3 regions of the Pseudomonas sp. S2_H01 genome follow, and region 2 is predicted to be linked to each of the others. Evidence: predicted binding sites of a transcription regulator. Region 2 holds the regulator's gene; each other region holds the start of a gene.

Region 1 (3,277 bases), 3.2 Mb from region 2:
GGTGGTCGCGGCAATTTCCAGCAATGCGTCGGTGGCCGAGTTGAAACCGCCGGTTTCTACATCGACAACGACGGGCAGGTAGCCGCGAAAACGGGCTGCCATCGGATGCCTGGAGCCTGTTCCGCCGCCAGAGCCTTCCTGTTCGTCGTCGTAATGGTCTTCACTCACGCGTGTTCCTCCAGCAGGCGCCAGCGCAGTTTCTCACCGGCGCGCAGCGGGATAACGGACAGCTCGCCGAAAGGCAGGCTGGTGGGGGCGGTCCATTCTTCACGAACCAGGGTAATGGTGTCGGTGTTCGCTGGCAGACCATAGAACGCCGGGCCATTGCGACTGGCGAAGCCTTCCAGCTTGTCCAGCGCATTGCGCTGTTCGAACGCCTCGGCGTACAGCTCGATCGCGGCATACGCGGTGTAGCAGCCGGCACAGCCGCAAGCGGCTTCCTTGGCGTGTTGCGCGTGAGGCGCCGAGTCAGTGCCCAGGAAGAACTTGCTGCTGCCGCTGGTGGCGGCATCCAGCAGGGCGACCTGATGCGTATTGCGCTTCAGAATCGGCAGGCAATAGAAGTGCGGACGGATACCGCCAACCAGCATGTGGTTGCGGTTGTAGAGCAAGTGATGAGCGGTGATGGTCGCGCCCACGTTGGCCGAAGCCTCGTTGACGAATTGCACCGCATCGGCTGTGGTGATGTGCTCGAACACCACTTTGAGCGTCGGGAAGTGCTCGACCACACGGCGCATGTGCTCATCGATGAAGATTTTTTCGCGGTCGAAGACGTCGATGTCGCCACGCGTCACTTCGCCGTGAATCAGCAGTGGCATACCCACTTCGGCCATCGCCTCAAGCACCGGGAAGATCTTGTCGATGCTGGTCACGCCGGAATCGGAGTTGGTCGTCGCACCGGCCGGGTACAGCTTGGCGGCATGCACGAAGCCACTGGCCTGGGCGGCACGGATGTCTTGCGGCTGGGTCAGGTCGGTGAGGTAAAGCACCATCAAGGGCTCAAAACGGCTGCCGGCAGGACGTGCAGCAAGGATGCGCTGGCGATAGGCATCCGCTTGTTCGGCATTGCGTACCGGCGGCACGAGGTTCGGCATGATGATGGCGCGGCCAAAAGTGCGCGCTACGTCAGCGACGGTGTGGGGCAAGACGGCGCCATCACGAAGATGGATGTGCCAGTCGTCGGGGCGCAGGAGGGTCAGGCGTTCGGACATTGGGGATTCCAGGCGGGTCAAACTCGCTGGGAATGCTACCGGAAAAGACTCTTCCAGGCACTCGCTATCAAGTTTTGTAGGAAGTAACCGATAGACACGTGTAAGCGATAAATTTTGTAACGCGGTGAATTTTTAGTGGAGCCTCCCGTGCGCCAGCGATATCTAGCCCTGCTCAGCGTGTTTGCCAGCCTGCCGGCCATGGCTCTCACTTTCCAGACACGTCTGGAGAATATCGAGTGGAAGGTAGAAGGCGATCAGTTCGAATGCCGTCTGAGCCAGCCGATCACCGACTTCGGCGCCGGCGAATTCGTGCGTCGTGCGGGTGAACAAGCGACTTTCCGACTGAAGGCGTCCGGCTACAGCCTGGCCTCCGGATCGGCAACGCTGATTGCGGCTGCCGCGCCATGGCAGCCGGGTCGAGGCGACCTCAATCTTGGTGCGGTTAAAGTCGGCAATGGGGATATTCCATTCAATACCAGTCAGGCCCAGGCCAGTCGTCTGATCGCGGGCTTGATGGAAGGGCGCAGTCCCGTGATCCGCCACGTCCTGCGTGATGGCGGTGGGGCAATGGAAGTGCGGTTGCTTCCAGTCAAATTCAGCCATGCGTACAGCGATTTTCAACTGTGCACCGCCAAACTGCTGCCGATGAACTTCGAACAAGTGCGGCAAGCCGAGATCGGCTTCCCGGGCGGAGGCATCGACCTCGATGCTCAGGCCAAGCGTCGGCTCGACACCGTGCTGGCGTATATGAAGGCCGACCCTTCTGTGAACCGTGTCGAGCTGGACGGACATTCGGACAACAGCGGCAATCGTCTGACCAACCGTGACCTGTCGCGGCGTCGTGCACTGGCCGTTATGGACTACCTGAAGGCTCAAGGCGTGCCGGAAGAGCAGATCACCGTGCGCTTCCATGGCGAGCAGTATCCCTTGGTCCCGAACACCACCAACGCCAATCGCGCGCGCAATCGCCGGGTGAATATCCATCTGGATCGCGTCGCCGAACAGAAACCCGCGGTGGCACCGACCGCCGCACCCGCGCCGGTTCCTGCACCGGCCCCTGTCCCGCCGCCGGCCGCTACCCCCGCGCCTACGGCCGCATCCGGCACGCCGACCGCCAAGACCTCCTGATCGCGCGGCGACAGTCGTGTGCTCGACAGATTCTGTCGCTTCGTCGTCAGAAGCTGTCGCGACACTGTAATTCCACGGGTTTGAACGGTAGAATCAGCGGTTTTCCGTACAACGCGTTGGAGTGATGGCATGGCGGACGTTAACAAGGTAGTTCTCGCGTATTCCGGTGGCCTGGATACTTCGGTAATCCTCAAGTGGCTGCAGGATACGTACAACTGCGAAGTGGTGACCTTTACGGCTGACTTGGGTCAGGGTGAAGAAGTCGAGCCAGCACGCGCCAAGGCGCAAGCCATGGGCGTAAAAGAAATTTACATCGACGATCTGCGCGAAGAATTCGTGCGCGATTTCGTATTCCCGATGTTCCGCGCCAACACTGTCTATGAAGGCGAGTACCTGCTGGGTACGTCCATCGCCCGTCCTCTGATCGCCAAGCGTCTGATTGAAATCGCCAACGAAACCGGCGCCGACGCCATTTCCCACGGCGCGACCGGCAAAGGCAACGACCAGGTGCGTTTCGAACTGGGTGCCTACGCGCTCAAGCCCGGCGTCAAAGTGATTGCTCCGTGGCGTGAGTGGGACTTGCTGTCCCGCGAGAAGCTGATGGACTACGCCGAGAAACACGCGATCCCGATCGAGCGTCACGGCAAGAAGAAGTCTCCGTACTCGATGGACGCCAACCTGCTGCACATTTCTTATGAAGGCGGCGTGCTGGAAGACACCTGGACCGAGCACGAAGAAGACATGTGGCGTTGGACCGTTTCCCCGGAAAAGGCTCCAGACAAGGCTCAGTACCTGGAACTGACCTACCGCAACGGCGACATCGTCGCGCTGGACGGCGTCGAAATGAGCCCGGCCACCGTGCTGGCAACCCTGAACCGCATCGGTGGCGAACACGGCATCGGCCGTCTGGACATTGTCGAGAACCGCTACGTCGGCAT
Region 2 (3,277 bases):
CTTGAGCAAATTGCTCTCCACTTCCGTCACCAACTGCGTGACGCGCTTGATCACCTGACCGGTCAGGTCCTGATAATCCTGAGCCAGCAGAATGTCGTTCAAGTGGCTGGCGACCTCGTGGGTTTCCTTCTCGCTGCGCGTCAGAAAACCATCGACGCGGCGGGCCAGGTCACGAAACTCTTCAGCGCCGATCTCGCGACGCATGAAACGCCCCCAGTCGGCACTCAACGCCTTCGCGTCGGCACTGAGGCCGTTCATCAAAGGCGTGCTTTGCTCCACCAGATCCATGGTGCGGTTGGCCGCACCTTCCGTGAGCCTGACGACATACGAGAGGCGCTCGGTGGCATCGGTGATCTGGGACACTTCTTCGGCTTGCGGCATGTGCGGGTCAATCTGGAAATTGACGATCGCACTGTGCAGTTCACGCGTGAGCTTGCCAACTTCCTGATACAGGCCGCGATCCCGGGTCTGATTAAGCTCATGGATAAGTTGCACGGCGTCGCCGAACTTGCCTTTTTCAAGGCTGGCGACGAGTTCCTGTGCGTGTTTCTTCAGGGTCGACTCGAAGTCACCCATTGTCGAATCTTTGGAATCCATAGCGCCCTCGCAGCGGACATCAGCTATTGACGCGCTCGAATATCTTCTCGATCTTTTCTTTGAGCACTTGTGCAGTGAATGGCTTCACCACGTAGCCGTTCACGCCGGCCTGAGCAGCCTCGATGATCTGCTCGCGCTTGGCTTCGGCAGTCACCATCAACACCGGCAGATGGCGCAGGCGTTCATCGGCACGCACCTGACGCAGCAAGTCGATGCCGGACATGCCAGGCATGTTCCAGTCAGTCACCAGGAAGTCAAAAGCCCCGCTCTGCAGCATCGGCAATGCGGTGGTACCGTCATCTGCTTCGGCCGTGTTGGTGAACCCAAGGTCACGCAACAGGTTTTTTATGATCCGCCGCATCGTTGAGAAGTCATCAACGATGAGGATTTTCATGTTCTTGTCCAATTCGACCTCCAAGCAGTCTTTAACGCGTCCAGCACCTGGACGCGCGTTCAATCAATACCGGCACAACCCAATGACCAGTCTGCGAAAACAATTAAGGGGGTTTGCGAATCGACAACGGACGAGCACAGCGGAACCGGACTCTGAAAGACCTGATCCGACCGGCTCCTGCCTTGTCTCCCTTCTCACCCACACAACGGTTATTGCACAGCCGGCCTTACATGCATCACGCAGACACCACGGCCTGCGTTCGATGAGTCAACGCGCGCGCCACTCGCCCAACCGACCCCGCAACCGCGCAGCGCACTGACTGTGCAGCTGACTGACGCGCGACTCGCTGACCCCCAGGACCTCACCGATTTCCTTGAGGTTCAGCTCTTCGTCGTAGTACAGCGCCAGCACCAGGCGTTCACGCTCGGGCAGGTTGGCAATGGCGTCCGCCAATGCGCTCTGGAAACGCTCGTCTTCCAGATCGCGCGACGGTTCGAGCGACTGGCTCGCGCCGTCCTCGTGCAGCCCTTCATGCTCGCCGTCCTGCAACAGGTCGTCGAAGCTGAACAGGCGACTGCCCAAGGTGTCGTTCAAAATCCCGTAGTAATCGTCGAGACTCAATTGAAGTTCGGCAGCAACCTCGTGATCTTTAGCGTCACGGCCGGTTTTTGCTTCAATTGCACGAATTGCGTCGCTGACCATGCGCGTATTGCGGTGAACCGAGCGCGGTGCCCAGTCACCCTTGCGCACTTCATCGAGCATCGCGCCGCGGATACGGATACCCGCGTAGGTCTCGAAACTCGCACCCTTGGTGGAGTCGTACTTGGTCGATACCTCAAGCAGACCGATCATGCCCGCCTGGATCAGGTCTTCGACCTGCACACTCGCCGGCAGACGCGCCAGCAGGTGGTAAGCGATGCGCTTGACCAGAGGGGCATAACGCTCGATCAGCTCATACTGGGAATCTTTGGAAGATTTGCTGTACATGCGATACCCGCTCGGTGTCATGACACTGGCCCTGCGCTGGTCTGATGAACCAGACGTTCAACGAAAAATTCAAGGTGGCCACGCGGGTTCGCCGGCAGTGGCCAGGTATCGACCTTCTGCGCGATGGCCTTGAACGCCAGCGCGCATTTGGAACGTGGAAACGCCTCGTAAACCGCGCGTTGCTTCTGCACAGCCTTGCGCACGCACTCGTCGTAAGGCACGGCGCCCACATACTGCAGCGCCACGTCGAGGAAGCGGTCGGTCACCTTGGTCAGCTTGGCGAACAGGTTGCGCCCTTCCTGCGGGCTCTGAGCCATGTTGGCCAGCACGCGGAAGCGGTTCATGCCGTAGTCGCGGTTAAGCAGCTTGATCAGCGCGTAGGCGTCAGTGATCGAGGTCGGCTCGTCGCAGACCACCAGCAGGACTTCCTGCGCGGCGCGCACGAAGCTGACCACAGATTCGCCAATCCCGGCAGCGGTGTCGATCACCAGCACATCCAGGTTGTCGCCGATATCGCTGAACGCCTGAATCAGGCCTGCGTGTTGCGCGGGCGTCAGGTGAACCATGCTCTGGGTGCCCGACGCCGCCGGCACGATGCGCACGCCGCCGGGGCCCTGCAACAGGACATCGCGCAGCTCGCAGCGCCCTTCGATGACATCGGCAAGGGTGCGTTTCGGGGTCAATCCCAACAATACGTCGACATTGGCCAGACCCAGATCGGCGTCCAGCAACATGACGCGACGTCCCAGCTCGGCCAGGGCCAGCGAGAGGTTCACTGACACGTTGGTCTTGCCTACGCCACCTTTGCCACCGGTCACCGCGATAACCTGAACGGGATGCATGCTGCCCATGTTAATTTTTTACCTTGTCTTGCTTAGACCTAAGCCACATTTCGGGCTGCACGTTCACTGTGTGAACAATGCTTGGCAGACCATCGATGCAGGTATTTTCCAATGTCATTTTCCTTACCCTAGCCCGCGCGCTTGCCGGTGCTGTGATAAAGATCCGCAAACATATCCGCCATCGCTTCCTCGCTAGGCTCCTCCTGCATCTGCACGCTGACAGCCCTGCTCACGAGCTGGTGCCGACGTGGGAGATGCAGATCATCCGGTATCCGTGGACCATCCGTCAGGTAGGCCACGGGCAACTCGTGAGTCACCGCCAGGCTCAGCACTTCGCCGAGACTTGCGGTTTCGTCCAGCTTGGTCAGGATGCACCCGGCCAGGCCGCAACGTTTGTAACTGTGATAGGCCGCTGTCAGCACCTGCTTCTGGCTGGTTGTCGCCAGCACCAGGTAGT
Region 3 (3,277 bases), 2.5 Mb from region 2:
CGCTGGTGGTCGTTGCGGGTCAGGAATACGGCACTGGCTCCAGCCGCGACTGGGCGGCCAAAGGCACCAACCTGCTGGGCGTCAAGGCGGTGATCGCCGAGAGCTTCGAGCGTATCCACCGCTCCAACCTCGTTGGCATGGGCGTATTGCCGTTGCAATTCAAGAACGGCCAAAGCCGTAAAACCCTGGAACTGACCGGCAAGGAAGTGCTGAACATCACCGGCCTGACCGGCGCCACGCTGCAACCGGGCATGAGCCTGACCCTGCAGATCACCCGCGAGAACGGCAAACAGGAGAACGTCGAGGTGCTGTGCCGCATCGACACCTTGAACGAAGTGGAATACTTCAAGGCCGGCGGGATTCTGCATTACGTCCTGCGGCAGTTGATCGCTTCGTAGTCGAGGACGCAGACACCCGTAACCCTGTGGGAGCGAGCTTGCTCGCGAAGGCGCCAGGTCAGAGACATTCCCGCTCACTGATCCCATGCATTCGCGAGCAAGCTCGCTCCTACAGGTTCCCCCTTGAACGCTGCCTTCTCGGTAAACACCCTCCACCCTCGAAACTCTTTCATCCCCTCACTTTCAGCCGATTCCCACAAGCATGCGCGTTTAATCAACGCTAAAATCGCCGGCCTCATCCCACCCTCAAGGACGACCTCATGCCGGCGCTCCGCTGGAGCACACTGACGCTGCTCACCCTCGGTTACTGCATCGCGCTGGTTTACGGGCAACTGAGCACGCCCGTGGTCGTCACTTTCGGGCTGTTGATCATGGCCGGGATCTGCGTCAGCCATTTCACACACCTGGGTGTACGTACGCTGGGGCATGCGCTGTTCATCGCACTTGCTGCCGGCCTTGCCAGTCATTGGTTACCCGGTTTTTTCAGCGCCCGCGTGATCACGGCCGTGCGCTTCACCCCGGAAGCCGCGCCCTTTTCGATGTACCTCAACCTCGATAAACCCTTGATCGGCGTCTGGGTAGCGCTGGCCTGTCCGTGGGTGTTCACCGCCGTTGCCCTGCGCCGCGCCGTGATCACGACCTCCGTGATGCTGCCTGTCACCACCGTGCTCTGCCTGATCACCGCGCTGTCGATGAGCCTGATTGGCTGGACACCGAAATGGCCCGCGCAAGGCGGCATCTGGGCGCTGAACAACCTGTTGCTGGTCACCCTCACCGAAGAGCTGATTTTCCGGGGTTACCTGCAGGGCGGGCTGACCCGTTTGCTCAAGCGGGTGCCGTATCACCAGACGCTGGCCCTGCTCCTCGCCTCGCTGGCGTTCGGCCTGTCGCACCTCGGCGCAGGCTGGCAATGGGCGGTGCTGGCGGGCATGGCAGGGCTAGGCTACGGAATCGCCTACCGTTTTGGCGGACTTCCGGCCGCAGTCATCACCCACTTCGGACTCAATCTCGCGCATTTCTGCCTGTTCACCTACCCGATGTTCGATCGCTGAGCAGGGGCCGCGACAACGCGTCCCATGACGCAGTTCACAAAACGCTTAATTTCCTGACTGACGGGCCGATAACTCATCAAAGCCTTCCCGGATTGAACAGCTCATGCGAAATAACCAGCCCATCACCCAACGCGAACGGACGTTCCCGGCGCAACAACGGTTGATCTCGACCACCGACGCGCGCGGTGTGATCACCTATTGCAACGAAGCGTTCGTTGAAATCAGTGGCTTTTCCCACGATGAACTGATCAAGGCACCCCACAACACCGTGCGCCACCCTGACGTGCCGTCGGCGGTGTTCGAACACATGTGGGGCACCCTCAAACAGGGCTTGCCGTGGATGGGCATTGTCAAGAATCGCTGCAAAAACGGCGATCATTACTGGGTCAACGCCTACGTCACGCCGATTTTCGAGAACAAGCAGGTCGTCGGCTTTGAATCGGTCCGTATCAAGCCTACCGCCGAACAAATCCGTCGGGCCGAAGCGCTCTATCAGCGCCTGAACAGCGGCAAGACCGCCGTGCCGAGCCGCGACAAATGGCTGCCAGTGCTGCAAGACTGGCTGCCGTTCATCATGGTCAGCCAATTGAGCTTCCTGATCGGCGTGTGGCTCAACTCCCACTGGGGCTTCGCGCTGGCGGCCGCCCTCTCCGTGCCACTGGGCCTGCTCGGTCTGAGCTGGCAGCAACGGGGCCTCAAACGCCTGCTGCGTCTAGCCGAACAGACCACGTCCGACCCGTTGATCGCGCAGATGTACACCGACAGCCGTGGCCCGCAAGCGCGCCTGGAAATGTCCATCCTGAGCCAGGAAGCCCGGCTGAAAACCTGCCTGACCCGCCTGCAGGACACGGCCGAACACCTGAATTCACAAGCCCGGCAGTCCGACAGCCTGGCCCAGGCCAGCTCCAACGGCCTGGAGCGCCAGCGCGTGGAAACCGAGCAAGTCGCCACGGCGATCAATCAGATGGCCTCGACCACCCAGGAAGTTGCCAGCCACGTACAACGCACCGCCGACGCCACTCAACAAGCCAACGAACTGACCCGTCGCGGCCGCGGCATCGCCAGCGAAACCCGTGAAGCCATTCAGCGCCTGTCCGCCTCGGTGGGTGAAACCGGCCTCACCGTGACCCAACTGGCCAAGGACAGCGACGAGATCGGCGGCGTGGTCGACGTGATTAAAGGCATTGCCGACCAGACCAACCTGCTCGCCCTCAACGCCGCCATCGAGGCTGCCCGTGCCGGTGAAATGGGCCGTGGTTTTGCCGTGGTCGCCGACGAAGTTCGCCAACTGGCGCAGCGCACCACCGAATCCACCGGGCAGATCCACTCGCTGATTGCCAAACTGCAACAGACCGCCAGCAACGCCGTGCAGACCATGGAAGTCGGTCGCCGCCAAGCCGAGGAAGGCGTCGAGCAGGTCATGGAGGCCGACAAGGCGCTGGTGGGCATCAGCGACGCCGTCGCCAACATCACCGACATGGCCACCCAGATCGCCGCCGCCACCGAAGAACAAAGCTCCGTCGCCGAGGAAGTCAGCCGCAACATCAGCACCATCGCCCACCTGGCCGACCAGACCTCCGACGAAGCCCGCCGCTCCGCCACCCTCAGCGCCGAACTGACCCACACCGCCAACACACAGTACTCGTTGGTGGAGCGTTTCAACCGCTAACAACTTCACGCAATACCCCAAGCCCCGGCAGCGAACCTGCCGGGGCTTTTTTATTGTTCGCGAGAAAGTAGGAAGTTTCCGAAAGTTGCACACAGCTGCACTTTTCGTCGAATTATTGGGGAATGTCGGATTGACAGAAGTCTGGAATCGCTATTAGT

The links. Region 2 encodes FliA, which starts transcription of late flagellar genes. Its sites were predicted from a motif close to CTAAAGTTTNNNNNNNNNNNGCCGNTAA; they were not measured.
Region 1: the regulator FliA is predicted to act here: its motif matches at 1,278-1,305, upstream of AB4N84_RS17125 (flagellar protein MotY).
Region 3: the regulator FliA is predicted to act here: its motif matches at 1,495-1,522, upstream of AB4N84_RS20260 (methyl-accepting chemotaxis protein).

Annotation. Positions count from the first base shown of each region.
Region 1 is NZ_CP162756.1:3,826,601-3,829,877, forward strand. Features, by position in the region: gene rnt (ribonuclease T) at 1-168, opposite strand, end outside; gene pyrC (dihydroorotase) at 165-1,211, opposite strand; gene AB4N84_RS17125 (flagellar protein MotY) at 1,359-2,339, shown strand; gene AB4N84_RS17130 (argininosuccinate synthase) at 2,469-3,277, shown strand, end outside.
Region 2 is NZ_CP162756.1:276,537-279,813, forward strand. Features, by position in the region: gene AB4N84_RS01300 (protein phosphatase CheZ) at 1-597, opposite strand, end outside; gene AB4N84_RS01305 (chemotaxis response regulator CheY) at 617-991, opposite strand; gene fliA (RNA polymerase sigma factor FliA) at 1,259-1,999, opposite strand; gene fleN (flagellar synthesis regulator FleN) at 1,996-2,829, opposite strand; gene flhF (flagellar biosynthesis protein FlhF) at 2,949-3,277, opposite strand, start outside.
Region 3 is NZ_CP162756.1:4,513,326-4,516,602, reverse strand. Features, by position in the region: gene acnA (aconitate hydratase AcnA) at 1-398, shown strand, start outside; gene AB4N84_RS20265 (CPBP family intramembrane glutamic endopeptidase) at 659-1,450, shown strand; gene AB4N84_RS20260 (methyl-accepting chemotaxis protein) at 1,554-3,119, shown strand.